One region of the Roseateles sp. GW821-FHT09H10 genome, then DNA from elsewhere that is predicted to be linked to it. Evidence: riboswitches for the same ligand, from Rfam matches in the RefSeq annotation. Region 1 holds a riboswitch; the other holds the start of a gene.
What was found. Region 1 has a riboswitch for thiamine pyrophosphate ahead of AC07OY_RS17505 (TonB-dependent siderophore receptor). Riboswitches for the same ligand answer to the same signal wherever they lie in the genome.
Positions count from the first base shown of each region.

Region 2: another riboswitch for thiamine pyrophosphate. It lies ahead of thiC (phosphomethylpyrimidine synthase ThiC); the one in region 1 lies ahead of AC07OY_RS17505 (TonB-dependent siderophore receptor).

Region 1 covers NZ_JBWKOB010000003.1:422,082-426,262, reverse strand. The annotation lists gene fdxA (ferredoxin FdxA) at 1-80, shown strand, start outside; gene AC07OY_RS17515 (NAD(P)/FAD-dependent oxidoreductase) at 96-1,181, shown strand; gene AC07OY_RS17510 (YciI family protein) at 1,291-1,722, shown strand; TPP riboswitch at 1,760-1,865, shown strand; gene AC07OY_RS17505 (TonB-dependent siderophore receptor) at 1,932-4,055, shown strand; tRNA gene AC07OY_RS17500 (tRNA-Asn) at 4,092-4,167, shown strand.
Region 2 covers NZ_JBWKOB010000007.1:20,068-24,248, reverse strand. The annotation lists gene thiC (phosphomethylpyrimidine synthase ThiC) at 1-1,563, opposite strand, end outside; TPP riboswitch at 1,648-1,773, opposite strand; gene AC07OY_RS26155 (ABC transporter ATP-binding protein) at 1,801-2,847, opposite strand; gene AC07OY_RS26150 (ABC transporter permease) at 2,882-4,181, shown strand, end outside.

The DNA of each region.
Region 1 (4,181 bases):
TCACCAAGCGCAAGCCGGCCCTGCCGGACGCCGACGAGTGGAAAGACAAGACGGGCAAGCTGCCCGAGCTGATCCGCTGATCGCATTTCTGTCGTATGCAGGCTGCAGAGATCAGGCCCGACGCCATCCACACTGACGCCGTCATCGTCGGTGCCGGGCCGGTCGGCCTCTTCCAGGTCTTCGAGCTGGGTCTGCTGGAGATCAAGGCCCACATCATCGACAGCCTGGCCTACCCCGGTGGCCAGTGCATCGAGCTGTATCCCGACAAGCCCATCTACGACATCCCGGCCGTGCCCGTGTGCACCGGCAAGGAGCTGACCGACAACCTGCTCAGGCAGATCGAGCCCTTCGGCGCGACCTTCCATCTGGGCCAGGAAGTCACCGTCGTCCAGAAACAGGAAGACGGCGGCTTCATCGTCGAGACCAGCAAGGGCACGCAGTTCGTCACCAAGACGGTCTTCATCGCCGGCGGCGTGGGCAGCTTCCAGCCGCGCACGCTGAAGGTCGAGGGCGTGGAGCCCTACGAGGGCACCCAGGTCCACTACCGCGTCAAGGGCCCCGACCAGTTCGCCGGCAAGCACCTGCTCATCATCGGCGGCGGCGACTCGGCCCTGGACTGGGCGCTGAACTTCTGCGCGGCCCACAAGGACGGCAACCCCCACAAGGCCGAGAGCGTCATCCTCGTGCACCGCCGCGATGGCTTCCGCGCCGCGCCGGCCAGCGTCGCCAAGATGCATGAACTCTGCGACGCCCACGAGATGCAGTTCATCGTCGGCCAGACCGTCGGCATCACGGAGGCCGACGGCCAGCTGACCGGCCTGAAGATCGCCGGCAACGACGGCATCACGCGCGTCGTGCCCTGCGACCAGGTGCTGGCCTTCTTCGGCCTCAGCCCCAAGCTCGGCCCCATCGCCGAATGGGGCCTGGCCCTGGAGCGCAAGCAGATCGTCGTCGACACCGAGAAGTTCGAGACCAGCGTGCCGGGCATCTTCGCGGTCGGCGACGTGAACACCTATCCGGGCAAGAAGAAGCTCATCCTCAGCGGCTTCCACGAGACCGCGCTGGCGGCCTTCGGCGCGGCGCCCTATGTGTTCCCGGACAAGCGCGTGCATCTGCAGTACACGACGACCAGCCCCAAGCTGCACAAGGTGCTGGGCGTGGAGTCGCCGGTGTTCGACTGAGGCCGAAGCGCCCTCGCGACGAGCCACCTGGGGGTGGCTTTTTTACGCTTTGACGAAACGGCGGCGCGCGGATCGTCGTACCGTGCGCATCTCAACCAAGGAGACCCCGATGCGTGTCATGGTGATCGTCAAAGCCACCGCCGAGTCCGAAGCCGGCCAGATGCCCTCCACCGAATTGCTGGCGGCGATGGGCGCCTACAACGAGGAACTGGTCAAGGCCGGCATCATGCAGGGCGGCGACGGCCTCAAGCCCAGCTCGGCCGGCAAGCGCGTGCACTTCTCGGGTAAGGAGCGTAGCGTCATCGACGGCCCTTTTTCAGAGACCAAGGAGCTGATCGCCGGCTACTGGCTGTGGAACGTGAAGTCCATGGACGAAGCCGTCGAATGGGTCAAGCGCTGCCCCAACCCGATGACCGGCCCGAGCGACATCGAGATCCGGCCCTTCTTCGAAGCCGAGGACTTCGGCGCCGAGTTCACGCCTGAGCTTCGTGAACAGGAGGACAAACTGCGCGCGGAGATGGAAGGCCGCAACCGCACGTAACCCGTAGAATCCGGCCTACGCGCCGCCTCGTGGGGCGCGTCTTCGCTAGGGGTGTTGCGCCTGCCACGGCAGCGCGCGACTGAGACAGTCCCTTTGAACCTGATTGAGGTAATCCTCGCGCAGGGAAGCAGCCGATCAGCCGGGCCTCTCATCTCTCTCGTCTCCAGAGCCCCGCCGCGTTTGCCGACCTGCCATCGCTTTGCATTCCGATGGCACGACTCCATTCTCTTTCCTCCATCGCGGCCGCCACGGCGCTGCTCGCCGCCAATCTCGCTTCGGCCCAATCTCTCCCCCAAGTCAGCGTGAGCGGCAAAGCCACCGAGGCCGTGCCCAGCCTGTCCGGCTTCAACGACCCACCGGCCAAGCTGCCCATGCAGGCCCTGAGCCTGTCGGCCGAACGCCTGGACGAGTTGGGCATCCACCAGCTCTCGGGCATCACCAAGCTCGACGCCTCCATCTCCGACGCCTACAACGCCGTCGGCTACTGGTCGCAGCTGAAGATCCGCGGCTTCGATCTCGACAACCGCTTCAACCTGCGCCGCGACGGCCTGCCCATCATGGGCGAGACCGCGCTGTCGCTGGTCAACAAGTCGGGCATCGAGGTGCTGAAGGGCAGCTCCGGCATGCAGGCCGGCACCAGCTCGCCGGCGGGCATCGTCAACTTCGTCGTCAAGCGCCCGCTGGCCGAGGACGGCACGGCGCTGATGTTGGAGGCCATCCAGGGCGGCTCGGTGCAGGCCAGCCTGGACCATTCCCAGCGCTTCGGCGCCGGCCGCGAGTTCGGCCTGCGCGTGAACCTCGCCGCGGCGCATCTGGAGCCTGAGCTGCGCAACAGCAAGGGCCGCTCGCACACCGCGGCCCTGGCCGCCGATTGGCGCCTGAGCCCCGACACCCTGGTCGAGGCCGAGATCGAGTTCAATCGCCAGAGCCAGCCCAGCCAGCAAGGCTTCAGCCTGCTCGGCAACCGCCTGCCCGATGCCGGCAGCATCGACCCCAAGCTCAACCTGAACAACCAGCCCTGGAGCCTGCCCGTCGTCTTCGACAACACGCATGCGTCGCTGCGCGTGCAGCAGAAGCTGGGCGGCGAATGGCGTGCCCAGGCGGCCCTCGGCATCCAGCGCCTGCGCACCGACGACCGCCTGGCCTATGCCTATGGCTGCAGCGCCGCCAATGGCGACTATTACCCGGACCGCTTCTGCCCCGACGGCAGCTACGACCTCTACGACTTCCGCAGCGAGAACGAGCACCGCGACACGACGGCGCTCGACATCTCCGCGACCGGCCCGGTGCAGCTGGCTGGCATGCGCCATGACCTCACCGTCGGTGGACTGACCAGCCAGTTCAAGAGCCGCTTCCAGCGCCAGGCCTACAACTACGCTGGCACCGGCAACATCGACGGCAGTGCCGTCACCACAGCCCAGCCCGACCTGACCGACGAGAACACCAACCGCGACGAGCGCAGCAACGAGCTCTATCTGCGCGACCGCGTGGCCCTGGGCGCCAGCACCACCGCCTGGCTGGGCCTGCGCCACACCCGCCTGCATCGCGAGAGCGTGCGCACCGATGGCTCGCGCGCCACCGACTATTCGCAAGGCGTCACCACGCCTTGGGTCGCTCTGAGCCACGCCATCGCCAGCGACTGGCTGGTCTACGCAAGCTGGGGCCAGGGCGTCGAGAGCGAGGTCGCGCCCAACCGCGCCCGCTACATCAACCGCGGCCAGGCCCTGCCGGCGCTGAAGAGCCGCCAGACCGAGATCGGCCTGAAGACGGGCAGCCAGCGTGTCGAAGGCTCGCTGACCGCCTTCGACATCCGCCGGCCGGCGTGGCGCGATATCGGCAGCTGCGACGTCGACGGCAGCTGTGAGCGCCGCGCCGACGGCTACGCGCGCCATCGCGGCATCGAGGCCAGCGCCGACCTGAAGTGGAGCGGCGGCGGGCTGTTCGGCAGCGCCATGAAGCTCAAGGCGCGCCGCGAAGGCAGCGCTGACGCGGGCCTGAACGGCCTGCGTCCGCCCAATGTGCCGGAGACGACGATCAAGGCCCATGTGCGCCAGGACCTGCTGCCCGGCCTGCAGGCCCAGCTCGGCATCCGCCATGAAGGCAGCCGCTTCGCGACGCCCGACAACAGCATCGCCGTGCCCTCCTGGACGGTGGCCGATGCCGGTGTGCGCTATCTGCGCAATGTCGGCAACCAGACCTGGATCTGGCGCGCCGCCGTGGACAACCTGAGCAACCGCCGCGCCTGGCGCGAGTCGCCCTGGCAGTTCGAGCACAGCTACCTCTACCCCCTCGCACCGCGGACTTTCCGCACGAGTCTCGAGGTGCGGCTCTGAAGCCGCTCAAAAAACTGCTATAGTCACGGGCTCTGTTCCTCGATAGCTCAGTCGGTAGAGCGCCGGACTGTTAATCCGTAGGTCCCTGGTTCGAGCCCAGGTCGGGGAGCCAACAGAATCTCGTCG
Region 2 (4,181 bases), on a different contig from region 1:
GCCGGGGTGGCCCTTGGCGATGTCGGCCGCATGGGCGGCGATCTTGTAGGCGATCAGCCCCTGCTTGACGTCGTCGCGGTCGGGCAGGCCGAGATGCTCCTTGGGCGTCACATAGCAGAGCATGGCCGTGCCCATCCAGCCGATCATGGCCGCACCTATGGCCGAGGCGATGTGGTCGTAGCCCGGGGCGATGTCGATGGTCAATGGGCCCAGCGTGTAGAAAGGCGCCTCGTCGCAGTGCTTCAACTGCTCGGCCATATTGGCCTGGATGAGGTGCATGGGTACATGGCCGGGGCCTTCGATCATGGTCTGCACATCGTGCTTCCACGCCACCTTGGTCAGCTCGCCCAGCGTCTTGAGCTCGGCGAACTGGGCCTCGTCGTTGGCGTCGGCGCCGCTGCCGGGGCGCAGGCCGTCGCCCAGCGAGAAGGTCACGTCGTAGGCCTTCATGATTTCGCAGATCTCTTCGAAGTGCGTGTACAGGAAGTTCTCGCGGTGGTGGGTGATGCACCACTTGGCCAGGATGGAGCCGCCGCGCGACACGATGCCGGTGCGGCGCTTCGTCGTCAGATGGATGAAGGGCAGGCGCAGGCCGGCGTGGATGGTGAAGTAGTCGACGCCCTGCTCAGCCTGCTCGATCAGCGTGTCGCGGAAGATGGCCCACGTCAGGTCCTCGGCCACGCCGCCAACCTTCTCCAGCGCCTGGTAGATCGGCACGGTGCCGATGGGCACGGGCGAGTTGCGCACGATCCAGTCGCGCGTGGTGTGGATGTTGCGGCCGGTGGAGAGGTCCATCACCGTGTCCGCACCCCAGCGGATGGACCAGACCAGCTTCTCCACCTCTTCCTCGATGCTGGACGTCACGGCCGAGTTGCCGATGTTGGCGTTGACCTTGACGAGGAAGTTGCGGCCGATGATGGTCGGCTCCAGCTCCGTGTGGTTGATGTTGGCGGGGATGACGGCGCGGCCGCGGGCCACCTCCTGGCGCACGAACTCCGGCGTGATGATTTCGGGGATGGCAGCGCCCAGCGAGTCCCCGCGCAGGCGCTGCTCGCGCTCGGCGTCGCCGAGGTAGTCGCGCATCCATTCGCGCTTGCCGTTCTCGCGCAGGGCGACGAACTCCATCTCCGGCGTGACGATGCCACGGCGGGCGTAGTGCAGCTGGCTGACATTGCCGCCGCTGGCGGCGCGGCGCGGCTGGCGCTGCAGGGCAGCGGCCTCGGCGCGCAGCTGCGCGATGCGCTCGCTGTCCTCCTTGCCGCCGTCATCCAGCGCGACGCGGGTGCGGCCGGTATAGGCCTCGGTATCGGCACGGTCGCCCACCCAGCTGGAGCGGATGGGTGGCAGGCCGCGGCGCACGTCGATGGTGGCCTTGGGGTCGGTGTAGGGGCCGGAGGTGTCGTGCACGACGACGCGCTCGCCATTGGTCAGCGCGATCTCGCGCATGGGCACGGCCACGTCGGGCCGGCTGCCCGGGACGTAGATCTTGGTGGAGGCCGGAAAAGGCTCGCGCGTCAGCGAGAGGCGCTCATCGAGCGAGAGGTTCTGGTCGGGGGCATTCATGGCGGCGGTCTCCTGGAGCTGTGATGCGGTGCTCCAGGGCCGCCTGTGGGTGAGGCGCGGCCCGGCTGGGGCTGCGCCTGCACGCCGCGAGGCATGCGCTCTCCTTACGCCGGTATTAGCCGGTTCAAGTTCACGGGTTCGGTCCTCAATGACCGTCTCAGCGTCTGGGCTCGGTTTTTCAACCAGGCCCGGGCACCCCGGAGCGGGGGCGAATGTAGCGGCCCGCCGGGCGCGCTGTCAACGCGGGAAGGTGACGACGTGGTCCAGTTCGAGCCGGATGCCGATGGGCTCGCCGATGGCATGGTTGTGATGCGAGGGCACCAGCGACTGCACCGCCGCGCCGCTGGGCAGGCGCAAGGTGTACAGGAACTCGGCGCCGCGAAAGGCCTTGGCGGTGACTGTGGCGGTGATGGGGCTGGCGTCGTCATGCACCACGTCGTCGGGGCGCAGCAGCACGTCGACAGCGCCTGCCTGCAGCGGTGTCGCGCTGCGCACGACGCCCAGCTCCAGCCGCAGCTCCAGCTCGCTCTCCACCTGACCGGGCAGGAAGACGCCCTCGCCCACGAAGTCCGCCACGAAGCGGTTGGCTGGCCGGTGGTAGAGCTGGTAGGCGCTGTCCCATTGCTGGATGCGGCCTTCCGACATGACGCCGATCTCGTCGGCGATGGCGAAGGCTTCGTGCTGGTCGTGCGTGACCAGCAGGGCCGTCGTGTTGGAGGGCGCCAGCAGGCCGCGCAACTCGGCGCCCAGCCGCTCGCGCAGCTCGACGTCGAGGTTGGCGAAAGGCTCGTCCAGCAGCAGCAGCAAGGGCCGCGGCGCCAGCGCGCGGGCGAGCGCCACGCGCTGCTGCTGGCCGCCGGACAGCTCGTGCGGGTAGCGCGCCGAGGCATGCGCCAGGCCCACCGTTTCCAGCATCTCCTGGATGCGCTGCGCCGCATCGGCCACGCCGCGCAGGCCAAAGCCGACGTTCTGGGCCACCGTCAGATGCGGGAAGAGGGCATGGTCCTGGAACACCATGCCGATGCGGCGGCGCTCCGGCGCCAGCTCCCAGCCGGGGAAGCTGACGCGCTCGCCGTCGAGCCGGATCTCGCCGGCCAGCAGCGGCTCGAAGCCCGCGATGGCGCGCAGCACCGTGGTCTTGCCGCAGCCCGAGGGCCCGAGCAGGCAGCCGATGCGGCCGGGCGCGAGGGTCAGCGACAACTGCTCGACGACCCTGCGCTCACCATAGGCGATGTCGATGTGGTCAAGCGCGAGCCAGGGTGGCGTGTCGGTGGTGGCGGTCATGTCGGGCGGGTCGCGGTCATGATAATTGCGCGCCATGCCATCGGCCCTCAGCCTTCCCATTGCCGCACGCCGGCGCCTCCCTTCGCTGCGCTGGCTGGCCGTGCTCGCCGCGCTGCTGATCGCGGCACCGCTGCTGTCGGTGGCGGTCGGCGTGTTCTCGCCGGCCACGGCCGGCACCTGGCAGCATCTGCTGGCCACCGTGCTGCCGGACTACATCGTCGCGACGCTCTGGCTGTGCCTGGGCGTGGGCCTCGGCGTGGCGTCCCTCGGTGTCGGCGCGGCCTGGCTGGTCACCCGCTACGAGTTCCCGGGGCGCGCCACGTTCGAGTGGGCCTTGCTGCTGCCGCTGGCCATGCCGGCCTATGTGATGGCCTATGCCTACACCGACCTGCTGCAGTTCGTCGGCCCCGTGCAGGGCTGGCTGCGCGAAGCTTTCGGCTGGAAGCGCGGCGACTACTGGTTCCCCGACGTGCGCTCGCTGGGCGGCGCCGTCGCCATGTTCTCGCTGGTCCTCTACCCCTATGTCTACATGCTGGCACGCACAGCCTTCCTGGAGCGTGCCGGCGGCATGATCGAAGTCGGCCGCACGCTGGGGCTGTCGCCTCTTGCCGCGTTCTGGCGCCTGTCGCTGCCGCTGGCCCGGCCGGCCATCGCCGGCGGCGTCGCGCTGGCGCTGATGGAGACGCTGGCGGACTACGGCACGGTGTCCTATTTCGCCGTGCAGACCTTCACGACGGGCATCTACCGCGCCTGGTTCTCCCTCGGTGACCGCACGGCCGCGGCCCAGTTGGCCCTGGTGCTGCTGGGCTTTGTCGTCCTCGTGCTGGCGCTGGAGAGGCTGTCGCGCGGCGGCTCGCGCTTTCACGACAGCACGCTGCGCAGCCGCGGCATCACGCGCGTGAGCCTGCGCGGGCCGCGTGCGGCCCTGGCCCTGCTGGGCTGCGCGCTGCCGCTGCTCGGCGGCTTCCTGCTGCCGGCCGGGCTGATGCTGCAGATGGCGCTGACCGAGGGCGACGCGCAGTTCGGCCCGCGCTTTCTGACGCTGGCCGGCAACAGCGTGCTCGTCGCCGGCACGACGGCACTGCTGGCGACAGGCCTGGCCCTGCTGATCGCCTATGCAGCGCGCGTGGATCAGCGCAGTGCGGCGACACGCTGGTCGCACCGCGTCGCCGGCCTGGGCTATGCGCTGCCGGGCTCGGTCATCGCGGTGGGCGTGCTGATCCCGGTCACGCGCCTGGACCATGCCCTGGCGGCGCTTCTGCACGAGGGCTTCGGCGTGCAGGCCGGCCTGCTTTTCACGGGCAGCATCGCGGCCCTGGTGTATGCCTGTCTGG